Regions from separate parts of the Sphingomonas sp. J344 genome, predicted to be linked through region 1. Evidence: riboswitches for the same ligand, from Rfam matches in the RefSeq annotation. Region 1 holds a riboswitch; the other holds the start of a gene.

The links. A riboswitch is a leader RNA that binds a small molecule or an ion and turns the genes downstream of it on or off. The one in region 1 is predicted to bind cobalamin.
Region 2: another riboswitch for cobalamin. It lies ahead of LRS12_RS15125 (TonB-dependent receptor plug domain-containing protein); the one in region 1 lies ahead of LRS12_RS08450 (DUF1852 domain-containing protein).

The regions. Positions count from the first base shown of each region.
Region 1 is NZ_JAJONB010000001.1:1,641,385-1,651,133, forward strand. Features, by position in the region: gene LRS12_RS08440 (bile acid:sodium symporter family protein) at 1-853, opposite strand, end outside; gene LRS12_RS08445 (methionine synthase) at 939-1,967, opposite strand; gene LRS12_RS08450 (DUF1852 domain-containing protein) at 1,998-2,984, opposite strand; cobalamin riboswitch at 3,112-3,335, opposite strand; gene LRS12_RS08455 (DUF3147 family protein) at 4,067-4,417, opposite strand; gene LRS12_RS08460 (copper resistance protein B) at 4,479-5,282, opposite strand; gene LRS12_RS08465 (copper resistance system multicopper oxidase) at 5,503-7,272, opposite strand; gene LRS12_RS08470 (glutaredoxin) at 7,352-8,077, opposite strand; gene cueR (Cu(I)-responsive transcriptional regulator) at 8,247-8,660, shown strand; gene LRS12_RS08480 (RNA polymerase sigma factor) at 8,639-9,193, opposite strand; gene LRS12_RS08485 (periplasmic heavy metal sensor) at 9,190-9,624, opposite strand; gene LRS12_RS08490 (hypothetical protein) at 9,621-9,749, opposite strand, start outside.
Region 2 is NZ_JAJONB010000001.1:2,959,546-2,969,294, reverse strand. Features, by position in the region: gene LRS12_RS15165 (sugar phosphate isomerase/epimerase) at 1-233, opposite strand, end outside; gene LRS12_RS15160 (gluconate 2-dehydrogenase subunit 3 family protein) at 233-793, opposite strand; gene LRS12_RS15155 (DUF1080 domain-containing protein) at 790-1,614, opposite strand; gene LRS12_RS15150 (hydroxypyruvate isomerase family protein) at 1,626-2,534, opposite strand; gene LRS12_RS15145 (sugar MFS transporter) at 2,531-3,832, opposite strand; partial or broken gene LRS12_RS15140 (sugar phosphate isomerase/epimerase) at 3,855-4,116, opposite strand; gene LRS12_RS15135 (cytochrome c family protein) at 4,216-4,641, opposite strand; partial or broken gene LRS12_RS15130 (DUF1993 family protein) at 4,998-5,550, shown strand; cobalamin riboswitch at 5,625-5,844, shown strand; gene LRS12_RS15125 (TonB-dependent receptor plug domain-containing protein) at 6,023-7,738, shown strand; gene LRS12_RS20415 (hypothetical protein) at 7,746-7,961, shown strand; gene LRS12_RS15115 (ABC transporter substrate-binding protein) at 7,961-8,821, shown strand; gene LRS12_RS15110 (iron ABC transporter permease) at 8,818-9,749, shown strand, end outside.

The sequences.
Region 1 (9,749 bases):
TGTTCGCCATCGGCAGTCCGCTCGCCATGCTCTTTTGCGATCCACAGAACGCGATCGTGACTTCATCCTCGACCGGCAGGCGCGACAGGCGAGCGGCCGCAGTCGTGAAGACGAGGGCGATCGACAGCAGCAGCAGATCGAGCAGGATGACCAGCGCAATGCTCTGCGGCGTCACCTTGCTCCAGATGCCCGCGACCACGCCCGCGCTGAACGCCGCATAGACGACCAGCAGGATCGATCCGCGATCGACCAGCATCGTCAGCGTCTTCTGGCGGGTGAACCAGTCGCCGACCAGCGGGCGCGCCAACTGGCCGATGATGAAGGGCAGCAGGATCTGCAGCGCGATCTCGCGCACCGCGTCGAGCGAAATGCCGCCGCTATTGGTGGTCAGCAGCAGTGCCGCGAGCACAGGCGTGATCACCACCCCGGCTAGGTTCGACAGCGACGCGCAGCACAGCGCCGCCGGGACATTGCCGCGCGCGATTGAGGTCAGCGCGATCGACGATTGCACCGTGGAGGGCAACAGGCACAGGAACATCAGGCCGGTGACCAGCCCGCTATCCAGAACGCCCCCCGCCAGAGCGATCAACGCGAACCCGATCACCGGGAAGGCGAGGAAGGTGGTGGCAAAGACCAGACCCTGCAGGCGCCAATGGGCGATGCCCTGCCAGATCGCCTGCCGCGAAATCTTCGCGCCATAGATGAAGAACAGCAGCGCGATCGCGGCGTGCACGACATGATCAAGCACCTCTTTCCCGACGCCCCGCGCGGGAATGATCGCGGCCACCGCGACCATCGCCATGATCGCGAAGATATAGGGATCGAGCCGCGGGCGGCGCAGAAGAGCGTTCATCGAATATTCCTGAATCGAGCACGCGACCGCGCCCGGATACGCCGTCCGGCGATGCCGTGTGGGCATCGCCGGACCCGATTTTTGCTTACGCCGCCAGTTCCTTGCGGACGATCTCCGCACCCGCACCCAGCGCCCTCAGCTTGCCGTTCGCAACCGCACGCGACAGCGGCGCCATGCCGCAGTTGGTGGCGGGGATGAGCTTGTCGGCATCGACGAAGCGCAACGCGTTGCGCAGCGTCGCCGCGACCTCTTCGGGCGTCTCGACCGTGTCGGTCGCCACGTCGATCGCGCCGACCATCACCTTCTTGCCGCGAATGAGCTCGATCAGGTCCATCGGTACGCGCGAACACTGGCATTCGAGGCTGACGATATCGATCGTCGACTTCTGCAAATTGGGGAAGATTTCCTCATATTGCCGCCATTCGGAGCCGAGCGTCTTCTTCCAGTCGGTGTTAGCCTTGATGCCATAGCCATAGCAGATGTGGACCGCGGTCTCACACTTCAGCCCCTCGGCGGCGCGCTCCAGAGTCTTGATGCCCCAGTCGTTCGCCTCGTCGAAAAAGACGTTGAACGCCGGTTCGTCGAACTGGACAATATCGACGCCTGCGGCTTCCAGCTCCTTCGCCTCTTCGTTGAGGATGCAGGCGAATTCCCAGGCGAGCTTCTCACGGCTCTTATAGTGATCGTCGTACAACGTATCGATCATCGTCATCGGACCGGGCAGCGTCCATTTGATCGGCCCGTCGGTCTGCGCGCGCAGGTACTTGGCATCCTCGACGAACACCGACCTGGGCCGCGACACCGCGCCCACCACCGACGGCACGCTGGCGTCGTAGCGGTTGCGGATGCGCATGACCTGCTTCTTTTCCCAATCGACGCCTTCCAGATGCTCGATGAAGGTGGTGACAAAATGCTGGCGCGTCTGTTCGCCATCGCCGACGATGTCGATACCCGCCTTTTTCTGATCATCGACCGCAAGGCGCAGCGCGTCCTGCTTGGCGGCGACAAGTTCTTCGCCTTCATGCTTCCACGCGGCCCACAGCTTCTCGGGCTCAGCGAGCCAGGAGGGCTTGGGCAGACTGCCCGCGGTCGTCGTGGGCAACAACATCGTCATGTTCGAAAATACCTTTGAATTCAGGGGAGATCAGGCGGCGAAACTGGCCGACCATTGTTCAAGCGCTGCGCGATAGGGCTTGATGAACCGCTCTTCGGCGAACTTGCCCTGTTCAAACGCGAGCCGGCTACGCTCCTCGCGGTCATAGACGATGCGGGTCAGCGAATAGTCCTGGTATTTCAGGCTAGGCCGATACTGTTCCGCCGCTACCGAATTGGCGTTGTAGATCTCGGGGCGATAGATGCGCTGGAACGTGTCCATCGTCGCAATCGTGCTGACCAGCTCGAGGTTGGTATAGTCGCCCAGCAGGTCGCCGATATGGTAGAAGGCGAAGGGCGCGGCGCTGTTGCGCGGCATGAAGTAGCGGACCTTCATCCCCATCTTCGCGAAATAGTCGTCGGTCGCCGAGAACTCGTCATTCTCATATTCAAAGCCCAGGATCGGGTGCTCGTTGCCGGTACGCTGATAGGTCTTGTTGCTCGACACGCTGAGACAGATCACAGGCGGCTTGCTGAACGTTGCGCGATACGCTTCCGACTTCAGGAAATGCTTGAACAGATTGCCGTGAAGGTCGCCGAACCCTTCTGGCGTGCCCGAGTTGGGATGCGCCTTGCTATGTTCGGGCAGCACGACGCTGAAGTCGTAATCGCGGATGTAGGAGGAAAAATTGTTCCCGACGATGCCGTCCATCCGCGCTCTGGTCTTCTTGTCGATGATCGTGGTCCTGAGGATCTCGATCAGCGGGAACGCATCCTGAGCGCCGTTGGCGGCGACATGCATCTCGGCGGTGATGATGGTGAGCTCGAGCGCGTAGCGATCGCCCGCCGGATTGTCCCAGTGCACCAGTGAATTGAAGCGGTTGTCGATCATGCGCAGCGTGTTGCGCAGATTTTCCTCACGGCGCTCACCCCGCGCCAGATTGGCGAAGTTGGTCGTGATCCGCGTATTGTCGGCCGGCCGATACTCTTCGTCGAACGGAATGCTCTTGAGCGTGAAGGTGAAGGCGCTGTCGGTCATGGTCGGTACCCCAAACTGCATGTGCGGGCAGGAGGGCCGAAGGAAGAACGCGCACGATGGACAGGCGACGGCGGACAGCCGCAAGCCCTGCGTCAAGCGCGATCCACCGGAGACACCCCCGTCCGAGGAACGTTATCGCGTCGGAGGCAGGTCTCCTGGCTCACGGGTCGTCGCGGTGGTTCCGGCCTTCCCGAGCGTCTTGCGGACGCTCAGTGGCACAAAATGGAACCGCCACTCGCCGCTTACAGTTGCGGGGGCAGCGCCGGAATCTGCCCAGAAGGACATCACCGGCTTCCCGTCTTAGCCCCGCCGTCGTGCCTGAGGCGGGGAACCTCGACGCGCCCTTTCAACACAATCGAAACTACGCTGTCAATCCTGATATAAAGATATCTTTATATCGTTATGAGATTGTGCTGCGCGGCGATTGTCATGCGGGAATTGATGATTGACATATCGACGGGTGCGGCCGGTCGAGAGCGTGACGCACAAGGGTCGACCAACGACATGGTCCGCAATCGGGGCGAGATCGAGAGCCATGCTCTCGGACCGCAGACCCACTGCGAGGTGATGATCGAGCGGAAGACGGCAGTGTTCAGAAACGGAGTTCTGGCGCAATCGGCTTACGTGCGTCGGCTTTGCCCACTGCCGTACCCGAAAATAGACAGGCTGCTGACGGCCTAATTCGAGTTGTACGCGCACCACCCGCTACGATGTCTGCTTATGCCGCTCCGGCGGCCACAAGCCGCCAGTCCGGTTGCGGCCCATTTTCGGCCATCGCCCGGCAGGGGTAGCGAACGGCGGGATGTGGGCCGTAAGCGGTCTGGCGGCTTTTGGCAGGACGAACCACGAAAGCAGCCATCGCGTGACTTGCGCGGACAGTGGGTAGATCCCCGCCAAGAGGCTAGTGGATTTCTGCGTTTCAATCCGCTCAACTGCTAGAGGTTATCTCCGACCATCGGTCGCTAGAGGTCAGGTGGATTCGGGGTGGCGACCAAGGCTTATGCGCTTGCTCAATATACATTGCCTCGAACCGGTAAGCTGGATTCGCTAATCTGGCATCGCGAGGTCATGAAGTAGCCGCCTTAAAGCCGGACCCCGAATCGTCCCAGCACAACCGTCATCCCCGCATAGAGCAGCACCGTCAGCACGCATCCGGCTGCGAGCGACGGCAAGAAACCGACGCCACGCTTGAGTAACAGTGGGATCACCAAGAACATCGGCAGGCTGGGAAGCACATACCAGAAGGTCGCGAGTGCGTGATCGGCCATCAGCGTTATGTCGGGTTTGTCGCGCCAGAGCCAGATCATGCCGAGGACAGAGACCAGCGGCAGCGACGCGACCAGCGCGCCGAAGCCGGGGGAGCGGCGGGCGATCTCCGAGACGAGCGCGATGAGCACGCCGGAAATCGCCGCCTTGATTGCTAGGTAGAGCATCAGACCTCCTGAACCGCGCTATGCGCATGCGCCACCATCTTCAGCCCTGCACCTATAACCTTCAGAACCAGGCACGGACCCCCAGGACGAGACTGGTCGCATGCGTATCCTCGCCGGACGCACGCGCGAAGGATGCGGTTCGTCCAAACTTTCGCTCATGCACGATGCCTACATAGGGCGCGAACTCGCGCGCGATCTCGTAGCGCAGACGGAGCCCCGCCTCGGCGCTCGAGAACCCGCCCCCGATGCCGAGCGCCGGGATGTCCTGTGCCGATAGCTCGAACTCGATCTTCGGCTGAAGGATCAGGCGCTGGGTCAGACGCTGGTCATATTCCGCCGACGCACTGGCGCGCAGTTCCCCCTGTGTCGAGAGCGACAGATAGGCATCGACCTCAAACCAATAGGGCGCGAGCCCTTCGATGCCGATCACGGCATGGGTCCGGTCGGGACCATGACCAATCTCCTGTCTCAGACCGCCCTGAAGATTGAAATAGGGGCCGATCGCGCGTGAGTAGAGCGCCTTGAAATCAACGCCTTCGATCGCCTCGCCAAAGGTGCCTTCGCCTTCAGCCTTCAACGCGAGGCGGTTGATGTCACCGCCGAACCATGCGTCGGTCTCGAAACGATATCCTTCATGTCCCTTGGCGATGGTCAGCTCGGCCAGATCGATCGTCACCTTGCTGAACGTGCCGCCACCGTGATGGCGGCGCAGGTCGTCGCGGGTCGGCTGCATCGCCTCGCGGCCCCAGACGCGGTCGGCATAGTTCGCCGCGACGGGGGCGGGTGCCGGGCCAGTGCCCGGCGCCAGGTCGGTGCCGACCGCATCCTCTGCCGGTGCCGCGTCCTTGGGTGTGCAGTGCCCCATTTTTGCGTGTTCGGGGGGACAATCCGGGTCGTTCGTGGGGGGCTCGCCGGCGCCTTGGTATCAGGCATCTGGCAATGCCCCATCGCCGCATGCTCTGGCGTGCAGGCTGACGCGGCCTGAGCCTCAGCCTTGGGAGCCGCCATCGGCGGCATCGTCTGTCCGGCGGGCGCAAGACCCATGGCAGAAACAAAGCCGGTCCCGGCGAGAAGTAGGCTGCCGATCATGCCGCGTCCTCCTGCGGGCGCACGGTCACGACCTGCATCATCCCGGCATGCATGTGATAGAGCATGTGGCAGTGGAACGCCCAGTCGCCCACTGCGTCGGCGGTGAAGTCGAAGGCAGCGGTGCCGCCAGGCTGAACGTTGACGGTGTGCTTGCGCGGCGAATGGTCGCCATGCCCCGTCACCAGCTCGAAGAAATGTCCGTGCAGATGGATCGGGTGGGTCATCATCGTGTCGTTGACCAGGGTGACCCGGACGCGTTCGCCTTCGGTGAACGGGATCGGGGCGCCAACCTCGGACAGCTTCTCGCCATCGAATGCCCACATATAGCGTTCCATATTGCCGGTCAGGTGGATGCGCACTTCGCGCTCAGGGCCGCGAATGTCGGGGTTTCGATCGAGCGCGACCAGATCACGATAATTGAGAACGCGATGGCCGACATCGTCCAGCCCCTGTCCAGGTTCGCCCATCCGATCGACTGGCATCGGCGAGATCGACTGGACCGTCGGCGTCTTGGCAACGTCAGGCGCGACCGAGAAATCGCGCATCGAATGCTTCATCGCGGTGCCAGCGCTGTGTTCCGCGCCGTCGCCGCTTGGCATCGTGCAATGGCCCATGGCCGCATGCTCAGGCGTGCAGGCGGCAGCGCCATGACCGCCCATGCCACCCATTCCCATATCCTTCATCGTCGCCAGCGGTCGCTTGCGCAGCGGTGGCACCGGTGCGCGCATGCCGGGCCGAGGTGCCAGCGTCGCGACCCCCATTCCCGAGCGATCAACCGTCTCGGCGACGAAGGTGTAGGCGCGGTCCTCGCTCGGCTCGACGATCACGTCATAGGTTTCTGCGACCGCGATCTGGAACTCGTCGACCGCAACGGGGCGCACATTCATTCCGTCCGCCTGCACGATGCTGAGCTTCAGCCCCGGAATGCGCAGGTTGAATGTCGTCATCGCCGACGCATTGACGATGCGCAGCCGCACCCGCTCGCCCGGTCGAAACAGGCCGGTCCAGTTCTCTTTCGGGCCATGGCCGTTGACGAGGTAAGTGTATGTCGCGCCGGTGACGTCAGAAATATCGGTCGGGTCCATCCGCATCTTGCCCCAGGCCATCCGCTCGGCGGCCGACATCGCTTCGCCGTCGGTCGCGGTCAGCTTCTGGTGGTTGAAGTAACCGCCCATCTGCTTGAGCTTCTGGAAGATCCGGTGCGGATGCATGAAGCTGTAGTCGGACAGCACGATCACATGCTCGCGATCGGACTGGATCGGATCATCGCCTTCGGGATCGATCACGATCGGGCCGTAATGGCCCATCTGCTCCTGCAACCCCGAATGGCTGTGATACCAGTAGGTGCCTGCCTGAACGATCGGGAACTCGTAGGTAAAGGTGGTGCGTGGCTTGATCCCAGGAAAGCTGACCCCCGGCACCCCGTCCATGTGAAAGGGGAGGATCAGGCCGTGCCAATGAATCGAGCTGTCTTCGTCCAGAGCGTTTTCGACATGAAGCCGGACATTCTGCCCCTCGCGCAACCGGATCAGCGGCCCCGGCACGGTGCCGTTGATCCCGATCGCATGGCCGTGGCGGCCGTCGAGATGGATCATCTGGTGCGCAATGCGCAGCCGGATGTCTTCGCCGGACACCGTCTTGAGGTCAGCAACCAGACCGGGAGAATTGCTGCGCGCCCATGCCGGCATCCATTGCGAAAGCGCAAGGGCAGCGCCCCCCATCCCGACGCCGCCGAGCAGCTGTCGTCGATCCATTGTTCGAACCATGGCTTGTTAAAGCTCCGTTGAATTGCACCTGACTACGCGCCGATGCGGGTCATCCCTCACGGCGATGCATGCTGTGGGCTCAGTGCGTGGCAAGCAGCGATGGTTTTGCCACCATCCACACCGCCATCGCGACCATCATCACATTCTCGGTCAGCGAGACGAAACCCAGCGGAACCTTGCTGTCGCCGCCGACGCAGGCGCATTTGAGCTCCCGCCGCTCGATATAGACGGCATAGAACACGGATACCGCGCCGATCGTGCCGATGAACAATGCGATGGGCACCGAAAGCCACATCATCGTCCCGGTGACCATCAAAATGCCGGCGGCAAGCTCAGCAAAGGGATAGATGCGGCCATAGGGCACCCACCGCTTGGCCAGCAGGTCGTAGTTGAGGAACATCGTCGCGAAACTCTCGACATCCTTGAGCTTCTGAAGGGCGAGCAGACACATGGCAAAAGCGATGAACCACTCGGCCGCGCGAACCGTAAACAGGCTCTGTTCGATTGCCCAGCTGGCCGAAAGCGCCATCGCGGCGGCGACGCCGAACAGCGCGATGACCGGGACATAGGTCACCGCGTCCTTGTCGCGGACGCGCTTGCCCAGATAGCGGCGCAGATCGTCATAGCCGCCAATGCGCCGTCCATCGATGAAGACCTGCGGCGTGGTCGCCACCCCATGCTCTACCTTGAACGCATCGGTTTCGGATCGCGTCGTCAGGTGATGGTCATCGACCGAAAAGCCTTCGCGCCGGAGCAGATCGAGTGCCTTCAGGCCGTAGGGACAGGTGTGCTTGGGCATCACCATACGAAACAATTCTGCGGTCTTTACGGTGCGTGCCACGTCGAACTCCTTGAATTTGCGGAGTCAGGGTCGCTTCCAACCCCAACGTGATGGGCCAATAATCCTTCCAACCATTGGAAGGTCAAGCCGGTGCCGCTATATTTTTTGCGTCGGTATCAGCGGGCGGACAGACATGAATATAGGCACGGCGGCGCGGTTAACGGGAATCTCGGCAAAGATGATCCGCTATTATGAAGAGATCGGGCTCATCCCGCCCGCGGATCGCCGCGATTCTGGCTATCGCGACTATTCGGATGCCAATGTCCACGAGCTACGGTTCATCGGGCGCGCGCGCGACCTGGGATTCTCGGTCGCGGAGATTTCCGAACTGTTGGGCCTGTGGCGCGATCGCGAACGCAAGAGCGCCGATGTGAAGGCAATGGCGGCGGGCCACATCGGCAAGCTTCAGGCCAAGATTAACTCTTTGCAGGCTATGGCCGACACGCTGAGGGATCTTGCGTCGCATTGCGCGGGGGACGATCGGCCGGAATGCCCGATCATCGCGAAGCTGAACGATCCGTCGGATCACCCTGCATCGAGCAGATAGCGGCGCGCGCGGTATAACCGCGTCTCGACCGCTTTCTCGCTGATTCCGAGCAGTTCGGCGACCTGCGCCTGGGTCAGTTCGTCGATCGTCCGCAGCAGCAGCACTTCTCGCAAGCGCGCGGGCATTCCCGCTATCCTCCGTTCGATGCTGGTCAGTTCGCTGCGGTCGGCCAGTTGGCGATCGGGCAAGGCAGCGTCATCGGCGACATTCTGACCCTCGCCGATCGGCAGCAGTGCCCGAAGCGCCGCGCGCACGCGCTCCTTGCGCCGCCAGTCCCGCGCCTTGTTGAGCGCGATCCGCGCGAGCCAACCCCGCAGCGGGCGATCGGGATCATAACGCCGAAGCGCGGCATGCGCCGACACGAACGCCTCCTGAACCAGGTCGAGCGCTTCGTCGGGATCGCCAACCAGCCGGACGATGATGGCGTAGAGATAGCGTTTGTAGCGCCCGACCAGAATGGCGAACGCGCGCTGGTCCCCTGCCAGCGTTCGCGACACCAAAGCGGCATCGCTGCCATCGTCGCCGACGCTCACTTGGGCGCTTCGACAAGCGCCTTGGTCACAGCCTCATCGAACACCCCGACCTGGTCGTCCCGCAGCAACGCGCGCATAGCGAAGACATGCGCGACGGTCGCTTTTTGAAGCTCGCCCATCGTCATGTGTGTGGCGTCGATCGCCGCCTCGACCGCAGGGCCGTTGCGGTGCTCCGCCTGGATTGCGGCGGCGAGCCGACGATTGTCTGCGCGCATCCGCGCCTCGAGCGACCGTCGCTGCTCCGCGAAATCGCGCTCCAGAACCTCCAGCTTTTTCGCCTGCTCGGCGTCAAGGTTCAGCCGTTCGTGGAGCACGGCGTGAATATCGACCGAGGGTTTGACGGGGTCAGGGATCAGAAAATGCGCGACCAGCGCGCCGCACAGCGCAGCAACAAACGCAATCAACGCGAGTCCGGCGCGACGGCGGATCATTCGGCCGCGCTGCCCAGCAACAGCGTGGACGGCGCCAGCGGCCCCGGCTCAACCAATCCATGCGGCGTTGCGGCCACCGCGCGCTGGCCGGGCACGCCTCCAAAGACTGCGCCGATCAACAACGC
Region 2 (9,749 bases), 1.3 Mb from region 1:
AGCGCGGCGTGGTCCATCTTGTCATAGCCGCCACCGCCATATTCGACTTCGCGATAGCCGATCGCCGCGACCTTCTCGAGCGTGCCGATCGGGTCGGGGGCGAACAACTCGCGCACGGTATAGAGCTGGAGACCGATCGCGCGCGCCTTCTTCCCGCGCGCCATGAGCGGTGCGGCGGCGAGGGCGCTTGCGAGCGCAGCACCGCCGGCCAGCCATTGGCGTCGGTCGATCATCATGAGGAGAACACCTTCGTGCCGGGGGAATAGGGGTGCGCGCCGTCATAGCGTCCCGGCACGGGCAAATAGTCGCGCTCCTGCGTGATGCCGATTTCGGAGGTGAAATAGCCGGTAATGACGAGCTGTCGGAACTTGGTGAAGAAGCTCAGGCCATCGGGGATCTTGTCCTCCATCGCCAGCGTGATCAGCGCATCCTGCTGCTCGGGCGTCGCCTTGACCGCAGCGATCTGGAAGTCGGCCTGGCTGCGCGCCTCGATCGCGTCGAGCCCGGCGAGGATCGGCTTGCGCTCTTCGGGAACCGCCCAGTCCGCCAGCATCTTTTCGATGAACTCCGGAACCCCTGCGGCAATCGCGCCCGGCGTATCGGTGGTCGGCATGATGCGCTCGCTGAGCGCGGTCATCAGCGCGCGCTGGTCCGCGCTGAACACCGGGGCGCTGGGCGGGCCATCGCTGATCACCGTCATCTGCGCCGATGCCGCGCGGGCGATCGGGGCGAACAGCGCGGTGCCGAACATCGCCGCCATTCCGGCCAGCGCGTCGCGTCGGTCTAATCTCATTTTCCCTCACCCTGATGGTCGTGGCTCGCCGCCGCCTCGGGGAGCGGACGCACCCAGATGTTGCGGAACGACACCGGCGAATTGTGATCCTGAAGCTGAATCGGCGCGGCGTCGCCATGCGCCTGATATTTGGCGACCTGTCGCCACACGGTGGTGCCGCGCCAGGGCTGACGGTTCTGCACCAGCACGCCGTTGAGGAAGGCGGTGATATAGGCGGGGCGCAGCAGCTTGCCGTCGGCGGCAAAGCGCGGGCGCTCGAAGATAATGTCGTAGCTCTGCCATTCGCCGGGCGGGCGCGACGGGTTTACCAGCGGCGGCGTGTTGCCATAGATCGCGCCGACCGTGCCGTCGGCATAGGTCGGGTTGTTGTAGCCGTCGAGGATCTGGATCTCGTAGCGCTGCATGAACCAGATGCCGCTGTTGCCGCGATCCTGCGAGCTTCTCTCCGGCGGATTGGGTGAGCGGAATTCGAGATGGAGCTGGACGTCGCCGAAGCTCGCCTTGCTGATCAGCGCATTCTCGCCCCCGCCGCCTGCGCGCGGGCGCGAGGTGACTGCGCCATCGGCGATCGTCCAGGGTGTATGCTGCGCCTGCCAGGCGTCGAGCGAGGTGCCGTCGAACAGGACGACCGCGTCCGACGGGGCACCGCCGGGCAGTGCGGACGGCGTCACCACGATCGGATGGGGCCTGTCGGCGTCGTGTACCTTCCAGCTGGTCCCTGGGATGGTTGGCGTATCGCGAAAGCCCGGCTTGTCCTGCGCCGGGGCGGAGCCGCTCGCAGCAGCCAGTACCAATGCCGCGATGGACAGACTGAGTTTCACGCCCTTCCCCTTCATGCCGCGTCGATCTCGCGATAGGCGGCGATCAGCCGATCTTCGCCAGCGCGGCCTTCAACCGAATTGCCGTGCTCCATGCCGATGACGCCCGCGAACTTCTTTGCGCGCAGCCAGCGAACGATGTTGCGATAGTTGATTTCGCCGGTGCCCGGCTCCTTGCGGCCAGGATTGTCGCCGAACTGGAGATAGGCGATCTCGCTCCAGCAACTGTCCATGGTGCGGATGAGATGTCCGGCCTGGATCTGCTCATGATAGAGGTCGGCGAGGATCTTCACCGCCGGGCTGTCGACCCCGCGCGCGATGGCATAGCCCTGGGGCACCGTCTGCAGGAACACGCCGGGATGGTCGACGAGGGTATTGAGCGGTTCCATCACCATCACCAACCCGTGCGGGGCGACAATGTCGGCGGCACGGCGCATCGTGTCGATCACCCGGCCCGTCTGGATGTCGATCGGCACGCGGCGGTCGAGAAAGCCTGGGACGACCGTCATCCACTTCGCATTGAGGCGCTTGGCGACGTCGATCGACGCGCGGATATCAGCGAGAAACGCCGTGCGATCGCCATCGTCATTCGCCCCGAGCACCGGTCGCGACTGCGCCCATTTGGGCATCGACGCGACGAACACGCCCATCGTCATGCCGCGCTGGTGCAGCACCCTGGCCATCGCGGTTTGCTCTTCGACGGGGCGAGCGGCGGCCTCGTTATCCTCCCAGGCGGTAAAGCCCTGATCGGCGGCAAAGGCGATCTGCTCCAGCCGACTGCCCCGACTCCTGAAGCTACCCTCATGCGGCGCATAGCCGAGCGAGAAGCGCGGCGCATTCGATTGCGTCGCGGCGTGCGCCATCGCCGCCGCACCCGCCGTGGCGGCACCGGCGGCGAGGACGGAGCGCCGCGTCAACTTCACGCCGCTTCACCCGCTAGCTGTGCGCGCGACTTGCCGCGTTCGCGCAGCCAGATGAAGCCGAACACAACGAGCAGGATCGCGGGTAGGATCGCGAGCTTCTGGAACGACACCGAAGCCGCCGCATCTTCGACCGCCAGCTTGGCTGCACCCGTCAGCGCGGCGAATGCCTCCGGCCCGCCCGCGAACTCGATCTTCGCCTGGTCGAACATCGCGCCCAGCTGCGGCAGCACGAAGAAGCTGGCGAGCGCGCCGGCCGATCCGACCAGCCCCATCGCCCACGCCCCGCCGCGCGGATAGCGTTCCGCGACCGAGGCGAGCATCGTCGGCCACATCACGCATACGCCCAGGCCCCAGACGGTAGAGGCGATGATCGCGGCAACCGGCGACTGCGCCTGCGACAGCATGAACAGCCCGATGCCGGCGAGCAAGCTCGACACCCACAGCAGGCCGGGGTTGGAGATCCTGTTCGCCAGCCGCCCCGCGAAATGGCGGAACACGAACATCAGCGCGTTGACGTACACCAGCAGCAGGATGCCGCGCATGCCGACGCGGTTGGACAGGGCGACGTCGATCCACTGGCCGGGCGCGAGTTCGGACGCGGCGGTCAGGAACATCGCGCCGAACCAGATGAAGAAGCTCGGGCGGCGAAACACCTCGCCGATCATCTGGCCGAAGGTCACGCCGCTTTCGCTGCGCAGCGGCGGCGGGAAATTTGTGGTTGCCGCCATCAGGATCGTCGCGGCCGCCGGAATCATCACCAGCGCCATGATCCCCTGCCAGGACAGGGTAGCCGACAGGAAGAAACCGGCCAGGCCACCGATGATGATGCCGCCGGGGAACCAGGCGTGGAGCACATTGAGCCGGTGGGTCGCGTCATCGGGATAGAGTTGCGTCGTCAGCGGGTTGATCGCCGCCTCTGTCAGTCCCCAGCCGATCCCGCTGAGCAGCATCCCGACCCACACGATCGTGTAGATCGTCATGCCGGTCGCCAGATGGCCCGCGGTGACGATCAGCAGCGGCCCGGCGAAGAAGCACAGCCCGGCAGCGACCAGGCAGCGCTTCATGCCGATCTGGTCGAGAAATGCGCTCGCGACGAACAGGGTGATTGCAAAGCTCAGGAATGCCGCGCCCAGGGCGGCGGCGATCAGCTCACCCGCTTGCAACGGCGCGACCGGATCGATCCACTCCGCCTTGAGCCCGCTGGCGATGGCGCCGCGAATGGCGAGCCCCGCCGCCGCGGTAAAAAGCGCCAATATGCCCAGCCAGAACAGCCGCCCCTTATGATATCTCTCGGCCATCGCTGCATCCCCCCTTTTGTATTTATGCCAGCCCCAGCATCGCCCGGTTGAGCCCCGGATCGCTGCCACCGGCGAAATCGTCGAATGCCTTGTCCGCCTTGCGGATCATGTGCGCGGCGATGAACGGTGCGCCTTCGCGCGCCGTCCTCGGGATGCTTGAGGCAGCTTTCCCGTTCGAGCGCCGCCCAGCAGGCATAGCCACATTGCGTGAGTTCCGAAAAGATTCCGCCGAAATCGACCTGTCCGTCGCCAAGCGACCGACACAACCGGCCTCCGCCATCCAGCGCGCGGCGGAGGGCAAGGTGTCGAACGGCGCAGCATCGCCCATAAACTGTGCGAGGAAAACCGCCGGACCCCTCATGACATCTCCCCCACAGGCACAGCTATTTTGTTTCGGCCTTCAGATAGGCGATCAGCGCGGCCCGACGCGCGGGATCGGCCACCTTCATCACCATCCGCGACCCGGGCACCTTCGTGGTGGGGGCGGCGAGATATTGGTCGAGGGTCTTCGCATCCCAGACAATGCCGGATTGCTTGAGCGCGGGGCTGTAATTAAACCCGGGAGCCGATCCCGCCTTCCGCCCGAACAGCTTGTTGAGATTGGGACCCATCACGCTCTTCCCGCCTGGGGCAAGCGTATGGCAGGCGCGGCACGCGGCAAATGCCTGAGCGCCATCCTGGACTGGACGCGCACGCACGCTCGGAGAACCGGCCGTTAGCGCTACCACGCCACATATTACCGCCACGAGGGGCAGTGCGATGAGAGATTTCACTATCCCCTCCGAGTGTGACAACCAGTCGGCTGACATCGTTGACAGTATCTAAGCGGTTGCCGGTGCCGAGCGCAAGCCTGACGCGCACGGTTCACCGAAATCTATGGGGGAGAAAGCTTTGGGGACCACATTTCCACAGATTTCGCCAATCTGTACCGCAATCTCGCCCGATCGGTACGAGACCAGGCATCGCCACGCCTCCGCGAGACGCGGACGGGCTGCGTACCGTGGTTCGTCGACGCGATGATCGAGAATCATCGCGGTGCGCAGAAATGGACTTCGCTGGAGCCGCTCTGACCCCGGCCCTTGGACAAGTGCATATCGAAGCCCGCTGGCGCGCATCGCTCTCTTGTCTTAGGTCGCCCGCCCAACCATCTGAAACGGAGCCGCGAATGACCCCATCCGCTTTGATCGTCCCAACCTATGGCCAGATGCTGCGCGCACTTTCGGCGTGGCTCGCCAAGGCCGAGGAGCAGGGCTGCGTCACTGAAGCGCTGATGGCGGCACGGCTGGCACCGGACATGTTTCCGCTGGCGACGCAGATCCGCTTTGCCTGTGTCCAGGCACAGGAAGGCGTGTACCGTCTGCGCGGCGAGGCATTTCCCGCGTCGCTCTCCGAACTGCTCGATGAAGGCCGCAACGGGGGCGAACATCCCGGCACCATTGCCGATGCGCGGGCGCGGATTGGTGAGACGCTGGCGCTGCTGGAGCAAGTCGGCAGCGATATGCCCGATATCGACCCCGGCGCCCCCCATCGCCCATGCGCTGCCCCAGGGGATGGTGTTCGACCTGACCGCCGAGCAGTTCGTCCGCGACTGGGCGCTGCCGCAATTCTATTTCCACCTGATGACCGCTTATGCGATCCTGCGCGCGCAGGGAGTAGAGTTGGGCAAGGTCGATTATGTCGCACACATGTTCCGCTTCCTGCGCCCGGAAACGATATAAAGAATTCTTTATATAATGCTTGCGGGCGCCTCGAACCGGTCCTAAAGACCCGCTCGAAGCATGGGGGCGACCCCGCGCTTCATGATCGCGCCGGTGCCCCGCAAGGGGCTTAAACGGGAATGCGGTGCGGGCGGTTTTTCGCCCAATTCCGTGGCTGTCCCTGCAACTGTAAGCGGCGAGCGCGATGCACTGGTTCCCCTTCGAGGGAACAGCCACTGGACAATCGTCCGGGAAGGCCGTGCATCCTGCCCTGACCCGCGAGCCAGGAGACCTGCCGGCGCATGGTCGCTCTTGCCTTGGTCCAGGGAATGGCCACGGCACGGTCCTCCGTCTGAGCGACGAACCTAGCGGCGGGGGCCGCTGCGGTGTCGTGCGTCAGGCGATCATGCGCCCGTTTGATGCATTGACGCCCGTCATCCGCCTGCGGATGGCCAGGCCCCTGCCCTCGTTGCTCGGCGCCGGGGGATGTCCCATGTTGAAGTTGCTGTCCGTTTCCACGCTCGCCATCGCTGCGGCGTCGCCCGCCATTGCGGGCGAAACCGCCGTCGCCGAAGTCTCGAGCGAGACCGTCGTCGTCACTGCCTCGCGCTCCGGCGAGGCCGTTCCCATCGAGCAGATCGGCGGATCGGCCACCGTCATCGACGCGCAAGCGCTGGAACAGCGTCAGACACGCAACCTGTCCGATGTGCTGCGGGACGTACCGGGCGTGGCGGTCAGCCGCCAGATCGGCGGGCTGACGCAGATCCGCATTCGCGGGACCGAGGGCAATCATGTCCTGACCCTGATCGACGGGATCGAGGTATCCGACCCGTTCCAGGGCGAGTTCGACTATAGCGGCGTACTGGCCGACAGCGCCGCGCGGGTCGAGGTGCTGCGCGGTCAGCAATCCTCGCTCTATGGGTCCGACGCGATCGGCGGCGTGATCCATTATCTGACGCTGTCGGGTCGCGAGGCACCGGGGTTCAGCGCGCGGATCGAGGGCGGGTCGTTCGGCACCGTCAGCGCGGCGGCACGCGCCGCGGGTGCTTCGGGCAGTTTCGACTATGCGCTGTCGGCAACGGGCTTCATCACCGACGGCACCCCGACGGCGCGCGCCGGCACCCGCAACATCGGGTCGAAAAGCGCAGCGCTGAGCGGGAAGTTCAACTGGACTCCGTCGGACAGCTTCACGCTGACCGGAGTGCTGCGCTACAGCGTGACCGACGCGGATGCCAACAACAGCGACGGGAACCCCGCCAGCCCGACCTTTGGCTATACGATCGACAGCCCCGGCGTGCATTACCGCAACCGTGGCCTTTACGGTCTGCTCAGCGCACAGTTCAGCGCACTAGACGGGCGCTGGACCACGACGCTCTCCGGCCAGTTCGCAGATACCGAGCGGACGATGTTTCGCGCCAATGACGTCGTCGATTTCGGCAATACCGGCCAGCGCTACAAGGGCTCGCTGGTGTCGAGCCTGCGCTTCGGCAGCGACGCGGTCACCCACCGGCTGACCGGCGCGGTCGATCTGGAGCGTGAGGAGTTCCGCAATACCACTCCCGGCACCGGATCGCCGTGGGATGCCTTCACCGGCAAGCGGACCACCGATAATCTCGGACTGGTCGCGCAATATGAACTGACTGCGGGCGATTTCGCAGCAAGTGGCTCGATCCGTCACGACGACAATAACCGCTTCGACGACGCGACAACCTGGCGTGTACAGGGCAGCTATCGCCTGCCCACCGACACGCGCGTGCGCGTCGCTTATGGCACCGGGGTCAAGAATCCCGGCTATTACGAGCTCTATGGCTTCTCTGACGGTGTCTATATCGGCAACCCGAACCTGAAGCCGGAAAAGTCGGAAGGCTGGGAAGCGGGCATCGAGCAAACGCTCGCGGACGATACGGTGACGTTCGGCGCGACCTATTTCGACTCGACGCTCGAGGACGAGATCTACACCACCTACCCCGCCCCCGACCTTCGTCGCGACGCCAGCCAACCGCACGACCCTGTCCAAGCAGCATGGCGTCGAGCTGTTCCTCAGCGCACGCCCGATCCCGCAGCTGCGGTTCGACGCGAGCTACACGCATCTCAATGCGGAAGAGAGTGGCGTCGAGGAAGTGCGGCGGCCGGGCGACATCGCCAGCTTCAACGCGACCTACACCAGCAGCGACGAGCGGCTTTCGACCACGCTGACGGTACGGCATAACGGGCGGATGACCGATATCGCCTTCACCGACCCCAGCTATACCCCGGTGCGCGTATCGCTGAAGCCGTTCACGCTGGTGAATTTCAACGTCGCGTTCGAGGTGGTAGAGAAGGTCCAGCTGTTCGGGCGGGTCGAGAACCTGTTCGACGTCGATTACGAAGAGGTGTTCAGCTTCGCGACGCCGGGCGTCGGCGCGTTCGCCGGGGTGCGGGTCAAGCTGTGATGCGGCGCGCCGGCATCGCGCTGGCGATCGCGGGGATGACGCTGCCGGTTTCGGCCGGCAGCGCGCCTCCACCCGTGGCCGGTGCGAAGCCCGCACTGCCAATGCGCGTCATGTCGATCAACCAGTGCACCGACCAGCTGGTGCTGATGCTGCTCCCGCCCGAGCGGATCGCGTCGGTCACCTGGCTGTCGCGCGATCCGCTACTGTCGCTGATGTCGGCGCGCGCGCGCGGCATCGCGGTCAATCGCGGCGAGATCGAGGATGTGGTACGGCAACAGCCCGATCTGATTGTCGCCGACAGCTTTGGGTCGGCGGCGACCCGCGCTGCACTGCGCCGCTTCGGCTTTCCGATGATCGAGGTGGCACAACCGCAGAGCCTGGACGAGATCCGCGCCACGGTGCGCGCGCTGGCCGCGCGGCTGGGGACGGTTGCGCGGGGCGAGGCGCTGATCGCGGGCATGGATGCGCGGCTGGCCGAGCTGTCGCGCCGTCCCGCGCTTAACCTGCGCGTCGCGTCGTGGAGCGGCGACGGCCTCTCGCGCGGGGAGGGCGCGCTGTACGACGCGGTGCTCGACGCGGCGGGTGCGCGCAACGCGGCGAAGGAGGGTGTCGCGGGCACCGATGTCGAGGCGTTGCTGGCGCTCAACCCCGATATCCTCGTCGCGCCGGTCGGCGGCGTGGTCGGCCAGAGCCTGCGCGACCGCGTTGCGCGGCATCCGCTGGTCCGCAAGCAATGGGCCGGGCGACAGGTCGGGGTCAGCCCGCGCGCCTATATCTGCGGCACGCCGCTGATCGCCGAGGCGGCGGCGGAGCTGCGCGGTCAGCTTGAAACGGCAAACCGGCAGAGGGCGACCCGATGAGCGGGCGGTTGCTGATCCCTGTTCTGGCGCTGGTGACGCTCGCACTTGGCCTGACCTCGCTCGGCATCGGCACGCTGGGGCTGGATTATGCCGGATGGCTGGGGGGCGAGGCCAGCGGGACCGCGCGGCTGACCGGGGTGGTCATCACCGAAATCCGGCTGCCGCGCATGCTGCTCGGCGTGCTGACCGGGGCGATCCTCGGCCTGTCGGGCGCGGTGTTGCAGGGGTTGCTGCGAAATCCGCTGGCCGAACCGGGGCTGCTCGGCATTTCGGGCGGCGCGTCGCTCGGTGCGGTGATTGCGATCTATTACGGGCTGGCTGCGGTCGCGCCGCTCGCCGCGCCGCTGGCGGGGCTGGCCGGAGCGATGGCGGCGGGGTTTGCGGCGCTGCTGCTCGCGCGTGGCGGCGGAACGCTGGCGCTGATCCTTGCGGGAGCTGCGATTTCCAGCCTTGCCGGTGCGGGGATCAGCCTCGCGCTCAACCTCGCGCCCAATCCCTATGCCGCCTATGAAATCATGACCTGGCTGATGGGTTCGCTCGCCAATCGCGGGTGGGAGGAGATCACGCTCGCCGCGCCGTTGATCCTGCTCGGCGCGGGCGCTCTGCTCGCTACCGCGCGGTCGCTCGACGCGCTCGCGCTGGGCGAGGTGCAGGCGGAGAGCCTGGGCGTCGATGTGCGCCGCACCCGGTTGCTGGCGCTCGCCGGGACCGGGCTTGGCGTCGGCGCAGCGACAGCAGTCGTCGGCACGATCGGGTTCATCGGGCTGGTCGCGCCGCATCTGGTACGCCCGTTCGTCGGGCATCGACCCGGCGCGACACTGGTTCCGGCGGCGCTGGCAGGGGCGGCGTTGCTGACCGCCGCCGATATCGCCACGCGGCTGATCCGGCTCGACAGCCCGATCCATCTGGGCGTGTTCACCGCACTGGT